Regions from separate parts of the Halomonas caseinilytica genome, predicted to be linked through region 2. Evidence: predicted binding sites of a transcription regulator. Region 2 holds the regulator's gene; each other region holds the start of a gene.
What was found. The regulator sigma-54, encoded in region 2, starts transcription at its own class of promoters, with help from an activator protein. The targets are predictions, from matches to a motif close to TGGCACNNNNNTTGCTNT.
Positions count from the first base shown of each region.

Region 1 (4,435 bases), on a different contig from region 2:
TGCTGGCACCCCGAGAGCCTCGAACTTCTCGCCGGCCATGACTGGCCCGGCAATATCAGAGAGTTGATCAATCTCACGGAACGCCTGGTGGTCAGCGCCACCGAGCAGGAAATCACGCCGCACGGCTTGCCCCATGTTCCCGCTTCGCGCGAGAGACCCGATTCACCGGCCATCGGCGGCGGTTCCCTGCGAGAACAGGTCACAGAACTGGAACGCCAGTTGATCGAGACGGCGCTAGCCACCCATGGCACGACTCGTGCGGCTGCCGCAGCCCTCGGCATCGACCAGTCGACGCTGGTCAAGAAGACCCGGCGCTGGCGCTGCTCACGCTCTGCCTGAGCCCGGCTTCGTGTCAGGCAGATTCGACACCATGTCTCCCAGCTTGATGGACCCGACATATCACTCCGTCTCGATGACGAAGTTTGTGATGTCATGGCCAAGAACCCACTCTTTCGGGGCCGTGGAACATCCCTACACCAAGTGCTGACCGCTACCACCGATGTCGTCCGGCACGATCTCCTAACGCGAGCGCTCGATACGCAACCCGTGTCGTCGCAACTTCCTCACCACGCTGGGCTGGCTGATGCCGAGGCGCTCGGCGATGGCGTAGGTCGAGTTCGCTTCGCGACACAGCGCGGCCAGGATGTCGCGTTCGGTGCGGGCCAGCGCGCTCTGGAGCGTCTCGCCTTCGGCCAGGCCGCGGCATCCGGACGGCGCCGCCTCCCGCGTCGTGGTCGCGGCTCGCTCGGGACCTTCCGGCTGCCCGGGCACCTGCCGGGGCCGAATCACGTCTTCGCTCGCCGAGAGCCAGGCACGCTCCAGCCAGTTCTCGAGCTCGCGCACGTTGCCGGGCCACTCCCAGCCCATCAGCGTCTGCCAGGCATCGCGGGCGATGATCTTGTCGCGACCATAACGCGTGTTGAGACGCTGCAGGTGGCGCTCGACCAGGCCGGGAATATCCTCGCGGCGCTCCCGCAGCGGCGGCAGGGTCACGGGGATGACGTTGAGACGATAATAGAGATCCAACCGGAAGCGACCGGCCTCGACACTGCGCGCCAGGTCCTGGTTGGTGGCCACCACCAGGCGGAAATCGACACGCCTCGCGCGGGTATCGCCGAGCCGCGTGATGCAGCCATCCTGGATCACCTTGAGCAGCTTGGCCTGCATCGGCAGCGGCAGCTCGCCGACCTCGTCCAGAAACAGCGTGCCACCCTCGGCCTGCTCCATCAGCCCCGCCTTGCCGCCCGGCGCGGCGCCACTGAAGGCCCCCTGCCGATAGCCGAACATCTCGGATTCGAACAGGCTCTCGGGAATCGCCCCGCAATTGACGTCGACGAAGGGGCCCTTGTGCCGAGGACTCCAGCGGTGCAACTGTCGGGCGAAGGCGGTCTTGCCGACCCCCGACTCACCGAGCATCAACACCGTGGCATCCGTCGGTGCCACTCGCTTGAGCAGCAGCGCGACCTCGCGCATCAACCCGCTGCGAGCCTCCAGGTCCGCCAGTTCGATCTCGCTGCCGGCCTCTTCGCCGCCACCCCGTCTCAAATGCTCGTTGAAGCGCCGCTGCAGCAGGGCGTATTCCTCCTGCAGCAACTGCAGATCGGTGAGATCCATCGAGCGGCTGACCACGGCAACCAGCTTGCCGGCATCGAACACCGGATGTGCCTGGGCGATGACACGACGCCCCGTGCTGGTCACCTGGGCCACCTGAGCCGGCTCGCCGGTACGCATCACTTCCAGGCTGACCGAGGGTCGCAGCACCCCCTCGGCTTCCAGCGCCTGAACCGTGGTACGACACAGAGCCTCACGGGACATGCCGTACACCGCCGCCGCTGCCGGGCTGACATCGCGTATTCGTCCATCGGCCTCGACCACGAAGAAGTGGTCGTGGGCGGTTTCGATAATGGTGCGCAGGGTCAGGGAGTCGAGATCGCTCATGGCATCGATTCATTCATGGATCATTGATCCACAAGTGTATCATCCAAGCCTGTCAGGCGATTCAAAAATGGATCACTCATCCCGATAACTTACTGAAAAACAAGAAAATAAAATCCTGGCACATTTCCTGCTAGAACCAGAGAGACAATCACCACGACTCGGGAAGCCCACCATGAGCGATTTCAACCAGCCCCTCGGCGGTAACGAGATGCCCCGTTTCGGCGGCCCCTCCACCATGATGCGCCTGCCCACCCAGGACGACGCCACCGGCCTCGATGCCGCCTTCCTTGGCATCCCCATGGACATCGGCACCTCGAACCGTCCGGGCACTCGCCTCGGGCCGCGCCAGATCCGCGATGAGTCGCGCATGCTGCGCCCCTACAACATGGCCACCCGCGCCGCGCCCTTCGACAGCCTGCAGGTGGCCGACATCGGCGATGTGCCGATCAACACCTTCAACCTGCCCAAGAACCTCGACATCATCACGCGCCACTATGATGCCGTGCTTGCGCAGGATTGCGTGCCGCTGACCCTGGGCGGCGACCACACCCTGACCTGGCCCGTGCTGCGCGCCATCGCCAAGAAGCACGGCCCGGTCGGGTTGATTCATATCGACGCCCACGCCGACATAAACGACCAGATGTTCGGCGAAGAGGTCGCCCATGGCTGCCCCTTCCGCCGCGCCCAAGAAGAAGGCCTGCTGGACAGCCAGCGCGTCGTTCAGATCGGCCTGCGCGGCACCGGCTATGCGGCCGACGACTTCGACTGGTGCCGGAAGCAAGGCTTTCGCGTCGTCACCGCCGAGGAATGCTGGTACAAGTCGCTGGCGCCCCTGATGGCCGAGGTCCGCGAGCAGATGGGCGCCGGCCCGGTCTACATCTCCTTCGACATCGACGGCCTGGACCCCTCGGTGGCACCGGGCACCGGCACCGTGGAGATGGGCGGCCTGACCGCCCAACAGGGGCTCGAGATCGTGCGTGGCGCCCGGGGACTCAACGTGGTCGGCGGTGATCTCGTCGAGGTCGCTCCGCCCTACGACACCAGCGGCAACACCGCCCTGATGGGCGCCACCCTGCTCTACGAGATGCTGTGCGTGCTGCCCGGCGTCCAATACCGCGACTGACACCCGAATAGCTGTCCCGGCCCATCGGTCGGGCATCCCCATTACAACGCCAAACAGGGTTTCATCATGTCCTCCCTCGACTCCACAACATCTACCGCGACCGGCGGCCCCTTGGGAAAATCCGGGCTGCTCAAGTTCATCGTGCCGTCCTTGATCGGTATCGGCATGTTCCTGGTGCCCTTCTCGACGGGCGACACCATCAACATCGGCATGGGATTGCTCGCCGATGGCCTCAAGGCCCTGCTCGGCGACGCCCTGCCGGCCATTGCCGTGGTCGTGCTGTGCCTCTCGGTACTGCTGACCCTGCTCGTCAAGTTCACCAACCCCGCCTGGGCCCGCGACAATGCCCTGGGCGAGCTGTTCGGCGTCGCGCCACTGTGGCTGGTGATGCGCCTGCTGGGCGCCGCCTTTGCCCTGATGACCTTCTTCCAGGTCGGGCCGGACGTGATCACCGCCTCCTTCACCGGCGGGGTGATGCTCAATGACCTGGCGCCGGTGCTGTTGACCTTCTTCTTCTTCGCCGCCCTCCTGCTGCCTTTCCTGGTCGATTTCGGCTTCATGGAGTTCATCGGCAGTCTGGTGCGCACGCCCTTCCGACGGATCTTCGGTCTGCCGGGACGCAGCGCCATCGATGCCACTGCCTCCTGGATGGGCTCGGGCACCGTGGGCGTGCTGATCACCACCCAGCAATACGAACAGGGCTACTACAACCGTCGTGAAGCCTCGGCCATTGCCACCAACTTCTCAATCGTCTCCATCGCCTTCGCCCTGCTGGTGACCAGCTTCATCGGCATCAACCACCTCTTCATTCCCTTCTACCTGACGGTCGTGGTGGCGGGGCTCATCGCCGCGGTGATCGTGCCGCGCCTGCCGCCGCTGTCGCGCAAGCCGAATACCTACTATGAACCCGTCGGCTGCCGCATCGCCGAGGAACGCACCGGCTCCACCGGCCTGTTGCGCTACAGCCTCGGCATGGCCGTGGCGCGGGCCGAGAAGGCACCGGGCCCCCACGAACTGCTGCGCCGGGCCCTGTTCAACGTCGCCGACATCTTCTTCGGCCTGCTACCGCTGGTGATTGCCATCGGCACGATCGCCCTGGTGTTCGCCGAGTTCACGCCGCTGTTCACCTGGCTGTCGTACCCCATGGTGCCGATCCTCGAGTGGATGCGTGTGCCCGAGGCCGCGGCCGCCGCGCCGGCCACCCTGGTGGGTTTTGCCGACATGTTTTTGCCGGCGGTGCTGGCCAGCGACATCGAGAGCGAACTGACGCGCTTCGTCATCGCCTGCCTGTCGCTGACCCAGTTGATCTACATGTCCGAGATCGGTGCTCTGCTGCTGAAGTCCAAGATTCCGCTCAAGCTCTGGGAGCTGGTG
Region 1 is NZ_BDEO01000010.1:67,763-72,197, reverse strand. It holds gene HSDC_RS11970 (sigma 54-interacting transcriptional regulator) at 1-339, shown strand, start outside; gene HSDC_RS11965 (sigma-54 interaction domain-containing protein) at 520-1,938, opposite strand; gene speB (agmatinase) at 2,111-3,061, shown strand; gene HSDC_RS11955 (YjiH family protein) at 3,128-4,435, shown strand, end outside.
Region 1: the regulator sigma-54 is predicted to act here: its motif matches at 2,055-2,072, upstream of speB (agmatinase).

Region 2 (4,435 bases):
TCGGCCACCTGGTCGGCGATGCGTCCACGCAGCTCATGCACCGAGAGCCGCGAGGTGTCGATCACCAGATCGGCGAGATCACGGATCTCTGCCAGGGATGCTTCCTCCTGATCGATGGCTTCAGCAAGCGTCATCCGGTTGTTGCGGGTCAATGGATGGCGGCGCCGAGTGGCCGAATAGCGCTCGAGCAGGATGCGGGCATCGGTAGTGAGGTAGACCACCTGGCACTGGACCTTCCGGTGACGCAAGTCATGGAGCAGCGTCGGGAAGCGCTGCAGGGCATGCGGCAGGTTGCGGGCGTCGATGCTGACGGCGATGGAACGTGCCTGACCGTCGCGCAATTCGTCCACCAGCGAGCCGAGCAGCGTGGCCGGAAGGTTGTCGATGGCATAGAAACCGAGATCTTCCAGTGCCTGCAGGGCGATCGACTTGCCCGAGCCTGAACGGCCGCTGATGATCACGATCTGCATGGCAGGGTCTCCTGGTCGAGTGGCTGGCCGTTGTGCCGTCAGTCGTTCTCGGCCGGTGCCTGTCGGCGTATCGCCTCGATGAGTCGTTCGTGCAAGGCGTGCTGGCTATCGGCACGACGCAGAGCGTTACGGGTGTCGGCGTCGTTCATTACGGCGGCGACCTGGCCGAGCAAGGCCAGATGGGCGTCGTCGGCCTGCTCGGGAACCAGCAGCACGAACACCAGGTCGACAGGGTCGCCGTCGACGGCGTCGAAGTCGATCGGCTCGGCGAGCTTCAGAAAGCCGGCAATGGGCGCCTTACAGTGCGGGTTGCGGGAGTGGGGAATGGCGACCCCGTGCCCGATGCCCGTGCTGCCCAGGCGCTCGCGACCGATCAGGCGGCTGAAGACCTCCTGGCTGTCCAGACTCGGTGTGTTCTGGGCGATGAAGGTGCTGAAGAATTCCAGTACGCGCTTTTTGCTCCCCCCGGGCACGTCGAAGAGCGTGCGCTCGGGGGGAAGGATGGTTTCCAGAGTCATGATGGATCAGCGTACGCCGGCGGCGCCCTGGGCGCGCGCCTGGGATTTTTCCTTGTGTTTCACCAACTGGCGATCGAGCTTGTCGGCAAGGGCGTCGATGGCGGCGTACATGTCCCCGTCCATCGCTTCGGCATGCAGGTCAGCACCGGCGGCATGCAGGGTACAGGCAGCCTGTTGACGTTCTTTCTCCACGGAGAGCGTGACTTGCACGGTGGTGATGTTGTCGTAGTGACGTTCGAGTCGCGCGAGCTTCTCTTGGACATAGTCACGCAGTGCGTCGGTCAATTCCACATGATGGCCGGTGAGGTTGACTTGCATGACACGCTCCTTGCTCCTTGGGTTGTGCCTCGATTGTAACCCTTTTTGGAGTCGTGCAAACCCCCTGTGAAACGCTGTTGCCAGGCTCGCTCGAAAACGCTCAGCGAAGGCGCTTGCGCTGGCTCGAGGAGGGGATGTTCATGGCTTCGCGATACTTGGCCACGGTTCGCCGTGCGACATCGATGCCTTCCTCGGCGAGCAGGGTGACAAGCTTGTTGTCGGAGAGCGGCTTGCGTGCCGGTTCCTCATGGATGAGCTTGCGGATCCGGGCCCGTATGGCGGTGCTGGAGTGGGCGTCGTCGCCGTCGCCGACATGGCTGGAGAAGAAGTACTTGAGCTCGAACACACCGCGTGGCGTGTGGATGTATTTCTGGGTCGTCACCCGCGAGATGGTCGATTCGTGCATCTCGACGGCCTGGGCGATGTCGGCCAGGATCAAGGGTTTCATGGCTTCCTCGCCGTGCTCGAGGAAGTCCAGCTGGCGGGCCATGATCTCGCGACCGACGCGCAGCAGAGTGTCGTTGCGACTGGCCAGACTCTTGAGCAGCCAGCGAGCCTCCTGCAGGTGATCCTTGAGGAACTGGTTGTCCTGGCTCTTGTCGGCGCGTCGGATCAAGGCGGCGTAGTCGGGCTGGATGCGCACGCGTGGCATGGCCTCGGGGTTGAGCTCGATCTGCCAGCCTTGTTCGTCGCGCCGGGCGACCAGGTCGGGGATGACGTAGTCGTTGCCGCCGCTGGCGAACGCGCTGCCCGGGCGTGGGTCGAGTCCTCGGATCAGGGCGATCACCTCGTCGAGCGCCGCGTCGTCCAGGCCGAGGCGGCGCTTGAGCAGGCGTCGATCATCGCCGGCCAGGGCCTCGAGGAACTGACGGGCCAGGCGCCGGGCCTGCGGCAGTCGAGGTGTTTCCTGGGGCAGGGCGGCGAGCTGCAGCATCAGGCATTCCCGCAGGTCGCGGGCGAAGACGCCGGTGGGCTCGAACTGCTGCACCTGCAGCAACACGGCTTCGACCTCGCGGCTGGAGAGCCCTTCCAGGCCCTGGGCGCGCAGGCCATCGCGGATCGCGTCCAGTGGCTGGTCCAGGTAGCCATCCTCGTTGACCGCGTCGATCAGGCTCTCGGCGATACGCGAGGAGCGCTCATCCAGGCCGCTCATGGCCAGTTGCCAGGCCAGGTGCCCCTGCAGGCTTTGGCCCGCTGCCTGACGCTCGAAGTCGGGGGCCTCGCCGCTGCCCGTGCCGCTCAGACTGCCCAATCCGGCATCCTGATAGGTATCGGACCAGTCGCTGTCGACGGTCAGATCCTCGGGAATCTCGCTGGCCCAGTCATCTTCGGGCGCCTCGCCGACGGCCAGTTCGCCGAAGTCCTCGTCGAGCTCCAGCATGGGGTTGGATTCCAGGGCCTGCTGGACCTCCTGACGCAGGTCGAGAGTGGAAAGCTGCAACAGGGCGATGGCCTGCTGCAATTGGGGCGTCATGGTCAGCTGGGTGCCGAGCCGAAGTTGGAGGGAAGCCTTCATGGCCATAGGAAAAGAGAACCGCTCAACGTGCGAGAAACCTCCACCCTAGTGCGTTGCATCACGGCATGCAAGTCTTCGATAAAGCAATTATCATGCCATCGGCAAATTTCGTGCCTTGGTGATAAAGTGTTCATTATATCAGCTTGTTGCGGTGACATGGCGCTGAGGGGCGGCAAGCCGTGGGCTCAGAGGCGGAAGTCTTGGCCTAGGTAGACGTCGCGCACTCGCTGGTTGGCGAGGATCGCCTCGGCGTCGCCTTCGGCGATGATCTGGCCGTCGCCGACAATGTAGGCGCCGTCGCAGATGTCGAGGGTCTCGCGGACGTTGTGGTCGGTGATCAGTACACCGATGCCGCGTGTCTTGAGCTGGCGGATGATGCCCTTGATCTCGCCGACGGAAATCGGGTCCACGCCAGCGAAGGGTTCGTCAAGCAGGATGAAGTCAGGCTCGGTGGCCAGAGCGCGTGCGATTTCCACCCGTCGGCGCTCACCCCCGGACAGGCTCATGCCGATGTTGTGGCGGATGTGGGTGATGTGGAAGTCTTCCAGCAGCGATTCCAGGCGGTCGCGACGGCCGGCGCGGTCGAGATCCTTGCGGGTCTCGAGAATGGCCATGATGTTGTCGGCCACGCTGAGCTTGCGGAAGATCGAGGCTTCCTGGGGCAGATAACCGATACCGGCGTGGGCGCGCTCGTGCATGGCGGCATCGGACAAGTCGAGATCGTCGATGGCGACCTGGCCGGCATCGGCACGCACCAGGCCCACGATCATGTAGAAGGAGGTGGTCTTGCCGGCCCCGTTGGGGCCCAGCAGGCCGGTGATGTGGCCCTGGCCGATCTCCAGGCTGATGTCATGGACCACGCGTCGGCGTTTGTAGCTCTTGGCCAGGTGGCGGGCGTGGAGCGTCTTCATTGCGAATCCTGCTGCTCGGGTTCCAGGGTCATGCGTACTCGCTGGTTGCCTTCGACGCCTTCCGCGGAGGAACGCGCCTGGACCACGCGGCGATCGAGAAAGTACTCCAGGTAGCCGCCATCGAAGGTGTCACCGCCCCGGTGCAGTTCGGCCTGGTCGATGAGTTCCATGCGGCGTTCGGCCACGTGGTAGACGATGCGCTGCCCCCAGCCGCGTACCACTGATTCGTCGGGAGCGGGCTGCTGTTCGATATAGGCGCGATCGCCGGTGGCGATGGCCTGGCTCAGCTCGCCGGCGTCGTTGCGGCGGATTTCCACTCGTGAGCCGGTCAGGCGCATGCTGCCCTGCTGAATGTTCACGTTGCCCTGGTAGACGGCGGTGCCGGCACGGTCATCGAGGTCCAGGCGGTCGGCCTCGACCTGGATCGGGGCGCTGGCGTCTCCCTCCAGTGCCTGTGCCTGGGAGACGGCGAGGCTCAGGATGACCAGTGACAGGCCCAGCAGAAAGGGGGAGGTGGTTCGCGTCATGGCTCGGGGTCCTCATCGGTTGCCGGCGGGTGATGACCGCGAACATTGTCGGTCAGTCGCGCACGATTGTCATGAATCCAGGCGTCGAAATGCTCGCCCCGCATGGATTGGGGAGGCTGGCTGAGCGTGGCGGGCGTCTCGCTCCAGGCATGGCCGGTGTCGGCATCGTAGTGCA
Region 2 is NZ_BDEO01000002.1:212,196-216,630, reverse strand. It holds gene rapZ (RNase adapter RapZ) at 1-470, opposite strand, end outside; gene HSDC_RS05090 (PTS sugar transporter subunit IIA) at 509-988, opposite strand; gene hpf (ribosome hibernation-promoting factor, HPF/YfiA family) at 995-1,306, opposite strand; gene HSDC_RS05080 (RNA polymerase factor sigma-54) at 1,407-2,828, opposite strand; gene lptB (LPS export ABC transporter ATP-binding protein) at 3,008-3,733, opposite strand; gene lptA (lipopolysaccharide transport periplasmic protein LptA) at 3,730-4,260, opposite strand; gene lptC (LPS export ABC transporter periplasmic protein LptC) at 4,257-4,435, opposite strand, start outside.

Region 3 (4,435 bases), on a different contig from region 2:
AGCAGCGCTCTGGCCGCCTCGCGACGCTCGGCGACCTCATCGGCATGCAGGTCGAGCACCGCCAACGCGCCCTGCAACTGGCCGCGCAGGGCATTGTTGATGCCGATGCGGTCAAGATCGCGGCGCGACATCTCGCCGGCGTCCTCGAAGCTCAGCGCATCGACCACCGGCCAGTTGCGGCCGCGATTCTCGACGACCACGACGAAACGGCCGGTGTTCTTGTGGCGCTGCAGCTTGCCGCCGAGCAGCGCCTCGAGCCAGCGGCGACTGCGCGCGTCGCCGCTTTCGATGATGGCCTCGATCGCCTCGCCCTTCTCGGCGTAGGAGGCGGTAGCGAGGGGATCCAGCAAAGCCTGGCCGGGATCGTCCTGCGCCTGAACAGCCAGCGGCAGGCCGCACAGCAGGCACAGGCACAGCAGGCCTGACAGGAAGCGTGGGAGCATCCTCATGGGCGTGTCCTGTATGAAGCAGGGAGATGACATGATCCATCGGACCGGCGTTCGCCAAGGCAATCGCTGTTGCCCGCAGCAAGGGGCGCCAGGGACAAGCCGAAGAGGAGGTCCGACGTCATGGATGACGTCGGTAGCGCCCAGGGATGGGTTCACAGCGCCTCCTCGCAGGCTTGTCGACGGAACAGCCCCGAGCTACCGCGTTCTTCGATAGTCCAGGGTGTAGCCGGCCCTGTGGCAGTGACGAGGCTGATTACTCCTGGGATGCCTCTTCCTCGGCCTGGCTGCCGCCGCAGCTACCGCGCACCACGTTGTAGTTGCCGCATTCCATGGGCTTGCGCCAGTCGCTGATCAGGTCCCTGGAGCCATCCAGATAGTCGGACCAGGCGTCGCCGGCCACGGTGGAAGGCGTCTTCCAGACGACGGAGAACTGGCCATTGTCCTGGATCTCGCCGATCAGCACCGGCTTGGTGATGTGGTGGTTGGGCATCATCGTCGCGTAGCCGCCCGAGAGGTTGGGCACCGAGACACCGACGATGGCCTCCTTGACCGCGTCCACCTCGGTGGTGCCTGCCTTGCGCACCGCCTCGGTCCACATGTTGAAGCCAATGTAGTGCGCTTCCATGGGATCGTTGGTCACCGCCATCTCGTCGCCGGTGTGCTCTATCCAGGCGTCGATGAAGTCGTAGTTGGCCTCGGTATCGACGCTCATGAAGTAGTTCCAGGCGGCCAGATGGCCGACCAGCGGGCCAGTGTCGATGCCGGTGAGCTCCTGCTCGCCCACCGAGAAGGCGACGACCGGGATGTCGGCGGCATCAATGCCCTGATTGCCAAGCTCGCGGTAGAAAGGCACGTTGGCATCGCCGTTGATGGTGGAAACCACCGCGGTCTTTCTGCCCTCACTGCCGAAGGCCTTGATCTCGGAGACGATGTTCTGCCAGTCCGAGTGTCCGAAGGGCGTGTAGTTGACCGTGATGTCCTCGTCGGATACGCCGAATTCGTTCTTCAGATAGGCCTCGAGGATCTTGTTGGTGGTACGCGGATAGACGTAGTCGGTGCCGGCCAGCACCCAGCGCTCGACGCCGACCTGATCATGCAGGTAATTGACAGCAGGAATCGCCTGCTGGTTGGGCGCCGCCCCCGTGTAGAAAACGTTCTCGGAAGATTCCTCGCCCTCGTACTGCACCGGATAGAAGAGCAGGCCGTTGAGCTCCTCGACTACCGGTAGCACCGACTTGCGCGACACCGACGTCCAATTGCCGAAGATGACGTCAACCTTCTCCTGAGCGAGCAGTTCGCGGGCCTTCTCGGCAAACAGCGGCCAGTCGGAGGCGGGATCGACCACTACCGCTTCCAGTTCACGGCCCAGCAGGCCACCTTCCGCATTCTGCTGCTCGATCAGCATCTCCACGGTGTCCTTGAGCACCGTTTCGCTGATCGCCATGGTGCCGGACAGGGAATGCAGGATGCCCACCTTGATGGGATCTTCCTCCGCCAGGGCAGGTGTGGCGACGGCCAGGCTCAATAATGGAGCGGCCAGCCAGTGAGGTCGCATGGCGGGACGACGTGAGGTCATGGTGATCTCCTTGCGATCCGGATCATTGTTATCGGAAGTCAGTGATCGACAGTCAGGGCATGCGCCGAGCGCACCCTGCCCGCAATCCTTTGCAAGGGTCGCGCCAGAATCACCTTTCATGTGATTATTGCTTTGATGTCAGGCCAATAGCGCGTCTCGCCACCTATCGCATCTTCTCGATGTGCTGCCTTGGTGCAGTCAACGAGCGGCCATTGCCTCGAATCAGTGCCCACATCGTCCGCTCTGCACCGCTACCGTGCGACCCATAACAAGACGGGGGGCACTGGCCATGCCAGTGCCCCCCGTCAGGGAATCGCCGGTACTGAAAGGTTCAGTCGCCTTCGGGACCTCCCGTCCCGGTAGCGACCTTCATCCGCCGACGCAGGATGGGCCCGACGATATAGGGCAGGATCAACCCCAGGCCGGCAAACACCCACAGGCCGATGGCCAGACCACTGTTCCAGAGCACGGTCCAGTCACCGTCGGAGATGTCCATGGCATGCCGCAGGTTCTTCTCCATCTCCGGCCCCAGCAACAAGCCAAGGATGACCGGCACCAGCGGGATCTCCAGCTTGCGCAGCACATAACCGGCAACGCCGAAGGCCACCATGAAGTAGAGGTCGAAGGTGGTATTGCTGATCGAGTAGATGCCGACAAAGGCGATCATGGTCACGATCGGCAACAGATACATCGGCGGTACCGACAGCAGCTTGACGAAAATCCCCACCAGCGGAATGTTGAGCACCAGCAGCAGGAAGTTGCCAATCAGCAACGCGGCGATGACGCCCCAGACGATGTCGGCGTTCTGGGTGAACATCAGCGGTCCGGGGGTGATGTTCAGCGAGATCAGCAGCGCCAGCAGCACGGCGGTGGTGCCGCTGCCCGGTACACCGAGGGTTAGCATGGGCACCAGGGCACCGCTGGAGGCACCGTTGTTACCCGCCTCGGGGCCTGCGACGCCACGCGGGTCACCCTCGCCGAAATACCCCTTCTTGCCGACGACTTTCTTTTCCAGCGTATAGCCGATGAAACTGCCCAGCGAGGCGCCCGCCCCCGGCAACACGCCGGCGATGAAGCCCAGGATGCCACCCCGGATGCTCGACGGCATGATCTCGCGAATGTCCTTCCAGGAAAGCGTCAGCTTGTTGACGGCCATCTTCTCCTTGCCGCCACCGGCCTTGTCCTCGATGAAGAACAACAACTCGGAGATGGCGAACAGCCCGACGATGGCGATGATGAAATCCACCCCTTCGTAGAGTTCCAGCACGCCGAAGGTGTAACGCTGCACCCCGGTGGTATCGATGCCCACGGTGGCAATCATCAGGCCGATGCAGGCCGCCACCACCGTCTTCATCGGGTTCTTGCCGGTAATGCCGCCCAGGGTCGCGAAGGCCAGCAGGAAGAGCGCGAAGTACTCGGCCGGGCCGAAGGTCAGGGCGAAATCGGCCAGCAAGGGAGCCAGCAGAATCAGGCCGATGGTGGCAATCAGGCTGCCCATGAAGGAGGCCACGGCAGAAATCGCCAGGGCTTCGGCGGCCTTGCCCTTCTTGGCCATCGGGTAGCCATCCAGGCAGGTCATCATTGCCGGTTCGTCACCGGGTATATTGAGCAGGATCGACGAGATGCGCCCACCATACATGGCACCCGCGTAGACCGCGGTGAGCATGATCATCGCGGTCTCAGGCTGCAGCCCCAGCGTGAAGGCCAGCGGAATCAGAATCGCCACGCCGTTGGCCGGCCCGAGGCCCGGCAGAGCGCCGATCAGGGTGCCGAGAAAGGCCCCCAGCAAGGCGAACATCAGGTTGTGCGGTGCCAGCGCGACCGCAAAACCGTCCATCAGATAACCCAGAGTTTCCATCAGCCAACCTCCAGGAACGACAGCAGACCCAGCGGCAGCGCAAGGCCAAGGGCATAGTTGAATACCAGGAACACCACCACGCCGGCCACGGCGCCGGTCACATAGGCCTTGGGCAGGGTCGCACCCATCCGCCAGCACAGCGTGCCGACTGCCAAGGTAGTGCTGATGATGAAGCCCAATGGCTGCAGCAGGGCCGTGTAGAGCAACAGCACCACCACGGCAATGACCAGCTCGACGCCGGTACGGCTCCAGGGCCAGGCGTTGTCCGGGTCGGGCCGCACGATCAGGTAAAGGCTCGACACCGTCAGCACTGCCGCCAGCAGATAGGGAAAGGTCTCGGGACCGACAGCCTCGCTGCCGCCAAACGGTTCGGGAAACTGGGTCGCGCCCCAGCCGTACGCGACGGCCAGGACGATCATCAGAATACCGAAGATACGGTCATTGAAGGTCATCACTTGATCAACCCGATGTCCTTGGAAAGTGTCTCAATGTCATCGATCTGGTTCTTGACGAACGTCTCGAATTCACCGGCGCTCATGTGGAACGGCATCA
Region 3 is NZ_BDEO01000011.1:179,975-184,409, forward strand. It holds gene urtB (urea ABC transporter permease subunit UrtB) at 1-449, opposite strand, end outside; gene urtA (urea ABC transporter substrate-binding protein) at 703-2,025, opposite strand; gene HSDC_RS13020 (tripartite tricarboxylate transporter permease) at 2,357-3,883, opposite strand; gene HSDC_RS13025 (tripartite tricarboxylate transporter TctB family protein) at 3,883-4,335, opposite strand; gene HSDC_RS13030 (Bug family tripartite tricarboxylate transporter substrate binding protein) at 4,335-4,435, opposite strand, start outside.
Region 3: the regulator sigma-54 is predicted to act here: its motif matches at 2,114-2,131, upstream of urtA (urea ABC transporter substrate-binding protein).

Region 4 (4,435 bases), on a different contig from region 2:
TCTTCTCCATCGAAGTGGTGCTGTGGGTAGCGCTCGGCGGCCGCGCCACCCTCTACGGGGCGGTGATCGGCGCGCTGCTGGTCAACTATGCCAAGACGGTATTCACCGGGGTGATGCCCGATGCCTGGCTGTTCGCCCTGGGTGGCATGTTCGTGCTGGTCACCGTCTTCCTGCCCAAGGGCATCGCCGGTTTGCTGTGCCTGCGTCTCCGGCGTCGCGCCGCAACATCACAACCGACCGCAGGGGAGGCTGCCACATGAGTTTCCTGCAATCCCTGGCCGATCGCGATCGCGTCTTCGACTTCCTGGCGCCGGCGGCGTCGCCGGTGGACGTGCGCCACGGTCCCATCCTTTATCTGGAAGACGTCAGTGTCAGCTTCGACGGCTTCAAGGCCATCGATGCCCTCAACCTGACCATCGACGACGGCGAGCTGCGTTGCATCATCGGTCCCAACGGGGCCGGCAAGACCACCATGATGGACATCATCACCGGCAAGACCCGACCCGATACCGGCTCGGCGTGGTTCGGCAGCCGTCACGACCTGCTGACCATGAACGAACCGGAGATCGCCAGCCTCGGTATCGGCCGCAAGTTCCAGAAACCCACGGTGTTCGAGGCATTGACGGTCTTCGAGAACCTGGAGCTGGCCATGGCCGCCGACAAGCGCATTCTGCCCACGCTGACCGCGCGTTTGACCGGCGAGGTGCGCGACCGCATCGAGGAGGTGCTGGCGACCATTGGCCTCATCGAGTTGCGTCATGCGCCGTCGGGCATCCTGTCCCACGGCCAGAAGCAGTGGCTGGAGATCGGCATGCTGCTGATGCAACGGCCGCGCCTGCTGCTGGTGGACGAGCCGGTGGCCGGCATGACCGAGCAGGAGATGGAGCGCACCGCCGAGCTGCTCACCGGCCTGGCCGGCAAGGGCAGGCAGTCGGTGGTGGTCGTCGAACATGACATGGGCTTCGTGCGTTCCATCGCGCGCACCGTGACGGTACTGCACCAGGGTAGCGTGCTGGCCGAGGGCAGCATGGACCGGGTCGCCAGCGATCCCAAGGTGGTCGAGGTGTACCTGGGAACCGAGGAGGAGGTCGCCTGATGCTGAGCATCGACACGCTCAACCAATTCTACGGCGAGAGCCACACGCTCTGGGATCTCGACCTTGAGGTGCCGGCGGGGCAGTGCACCTGCGTGATGGGACGCAACGGGGTCGGCAAGACCACGCTGATGAAGGCGGTCATGGGCGAGGTGGCCACGGCCTCCGGCAGTATCCGCTATGCCGACGACGTGGAATTGACCCGCAAGCGCGTGGAGGAGCGCTCGCGACTGGGCATCGGCTATGTGCCCCAGGGCCGACAGATATTTCCGCTGCTCACGGTCGAGGAAAATCTGCGTACCGGCCTGGCCGCACGTGGCGACGGTCGCAAGTCGATTCCCGAGCGCATTCATGAGCTTTTCCCGGTGCTGGCCGAAATGCGTCATCGCCGCGGTGGCGACCTCTCCGGCGGCCAGCAGCAGCAATTGGCCATCGGGCGCGCCCTGGTGCTGGAGCCGCGTCTGTTGATCCTCGACGAGCCGGGAGAGGGCATCCAGCCCAATATCGTCACCCAGATCGGCGAGGTGATCCGCCGGCTGATCGCCGAGGACGGCCTGACCGTGCTGCTGGTGGAGCAGAAACTGCCTTTTGCGCGCCGGTACGCCGATCGTTTTGCCATCCTGGACCGCGGTCGGTCGGTGGCCGGAGGCGACATCGGCGAGCTCTCCGATGCGCTGATCAAGGAGCATTTGACTGTCTAGGTTCTGGCGCCACGAGCGCCCGCCACGGTGTCGACCGCAGCGGGCGTTTTGCTCTGTGTCGGTGCAATTGGGGCTATTGCGCACTCGGATGGTGCGCAAAGCGGGCTGTTCACCGGTTGCTGTGGTGCATGCCGGTAGCTGGATACCTTTCTGTGTACAAGGTAACCCAATGATTGAAAATGGTTTTTTCGTCACTTCACCAGATTGGTACGCGGCTTGCTCAGTATGAGGCAATGATTGCCACCGGATGCATAAGGACCCTCGTCAATGACGGCCATTCCGCGCGCCATTCCGTCGACCACCGAGTCCGGTCACCGTTTCGATGGTCATCGCCGTTGGGCGGCCTCGCTGGAACTGGGCTTCGATGCTCATGCGGATGGCCGTACCCGCCTGGTGCGGGCGCATCATCGGGGCCCATTACGCGTCCAGCGATCCTTTTATCCGGAAGGGCGTACGGGGACTTGCCATGTCTATCTGTTGCATCCGCCCGGCGGGGTGGTCAGTGGCGATGCGCTGAACATCGAGGTCGAGGTGGCAGCCGGTGCCCAGGCGCTGTTGACCACGCCGGCCGCCAACAAGCTCTACCGAACGGACAGCCACGCCGTGGCCTGGGAGCAGAACGCTCGATTGCGGGTGGCGGACAACGCCCTGCTGGAGTGGCTGCCCCAGGAGACCATTGCCTTCGATGGCTCGCGGGGCAGGCAGACGACGACCATCGAGCTCGGCAGCCAGGCCCGTTGTCTGGGCTGGGAGGTGCTGGCCTTGGGACGGCCGGCGAGTCATTTGCCGTTTGCGACCGGATACCTGGAACAACGCTTTCACATGACACGGGAGGGGCGTCCGCTATGGCGGGAGCGACAACCCCTGGACCCTGATCATCCGCGCTTTCTTGGTCATTGGGGGCAGGGTGGCGCCACGGTCCAGGCCTCGCTCTGGGCAGTGGGGCTCGACGACCCACAAGACGCCATCGCGGCCTTGCGTGATGCCTTGCCGAGTTCGCGACGCTGGGCCGTCACGGCCCGCAACGAGGTTCTGCTGTTGCGTTATCTGGGCGATGCGCGCAACGAGGCCTGGTCGTTGTGCGAAGCGGCCTGGACGGTGTTGCGGCCACGACTGGCGGGGCGCGAGGCGCAGGTGCCACGGATCTGGAAGACATGATGGGAGCTGGAAGCTTGAAGTCAGAAGCTGGAAGTCTCCGGTATCCAGGCAATGGGGTTTCTTCCGGCTTCCCGCTTCCAGGCGCGGAGCGCCGCTCTTCCAGCTTGGTTGCAACATCTAGGACACAGAAGATCAACGACATGGTTCGGGAGCTACTGCTATGGAACTGACCCCTCGCGACAAGGACAAGCTGCTGCTGTTCACGGCGGGACTGCTGGCGGAGCGGCGGCGTGATCGCGGCCTCCGGTTGAATTACCCCGAGGCCATGGCATTGATCAGCTGCTGGATCATGGAAGGAGCCCGTGACGGCCGCAGCGTGGCCGAGCTGATGAGTGAAGGACGAGAGGTCCTCGGACGCGACGATGTCATGGAAGGGGTAGCCGAGATGATCGATCAGGTGCAGGTGGAGGCCACCTTTCCGGACGGGACCAAGCTGGTCACCATCCACGATCCCATCGTCTGAGCCTGGCGGCACTCGGCCATGCGGCGTTGGCTTCGTGCGTTCCGTTTCAGCCGTTGATGACAGCCACACATCGAAGAGGGACGAGCTCTATGATTCCCGGTGAATACCAGCTCCAGGATGGCGAGATTGCGCTTTGTGAAGGACGACCGCGGATCACCATCGAGGTTGCCAATACCGGCGATCGGCCTATCCAGGTCGGCTCCCATTATCACTTTGCCGAGGTCAATCCGGCCCTGGTGTTCGAGCGTGATCGGGCACGAGGCTATCGCCTGGACGTGGCCGCCGGTACGGCGATTCGCTTCGAGCCCGGGCAGAGCCGCGACGTCACGCTGATTCCCTATGCGGGGAGCCGGCATGTCTTCGGCTTCCGCGGTGAGGTGATGGGGCCGCTTTCCAGCACGCCCGCGACTGCCGGGACCGACGGCAAGGGAGCGTCATCATGAGGATCAGCCGGCAAGCCTATGCCGATATGTACGGACCGACGACGGGGGATCGGGTACGGCTCGGTGATACCGAGTTGTGGATCGAGGTGGAAAGCGATGCCACCCACTATGGAGACGAGGTGAAGTTCGGCGGTGGCAAGGTGATTCGCGATGGCATGGGCCAGAGCCAGCGCCAGCGCCATGACGATGCGGTGATGGATACCGTGATCACCAATGCGCTGATCCTCGATTGGTGGGGCATCGTCAAGGCCGATGTGGGACTCAAGGGCGGACGCATCGCCGCCATCGGCAAGGCCGGCAATCCCGATACCCAACCCGATGTGCAGATCGTCATTGGTCCCGGTACCGAGATCATCGCCGGCGAGGGCAAGATCCTCACCGCCGGTCACATCGATTCACACGTGCACTTCATCTGCCCACAGCAAGTGGAGGAGGCGCTGTCCAGCGGTGTGACCACCATGCTGGGAGGCGGCACGGGACCGGCTACTGGCTCCAATGCCACGACCTGCACCCCAGGCGCCTGGCACATCGGCCGGATGCTCCAGGCCGTGGATGAGTTACCGATGAACATCGGCCT
Region 4 is NZ_BDEO01000011.1:173,516-177,950, reverse strand. It holds gene urtC (urea ABC transporter permease subunit UrtC) at 1-260, shown strand, start outside; gene urtD (urea ABC transporter ATP-binding protein UrtD) at 257-1,096, shown strand; gene urtE (urea ABC transporter ATP-binding subunit UrtE) at 1,096-1,794, shown strand; gene HSDC_RS12990 (urease accessory protein UreD) at 2,062-2,952, shown strand; gene HSDC_RS12985 (urease subunit gamma) at 3,113-3,415, shown strand; gene HSDC_RS12980 (urease subunit beta) at 3,505-3,858, shown strand; gene ureC (urease subunit alpha) at 3,855-4,435, shown strand, end outside.
Region 4: the regulator sigma-54 is predicted to act here: its motif matches at 2,000-2,017, upstream of HSDC_RS12990 (urease accessory protein UreD).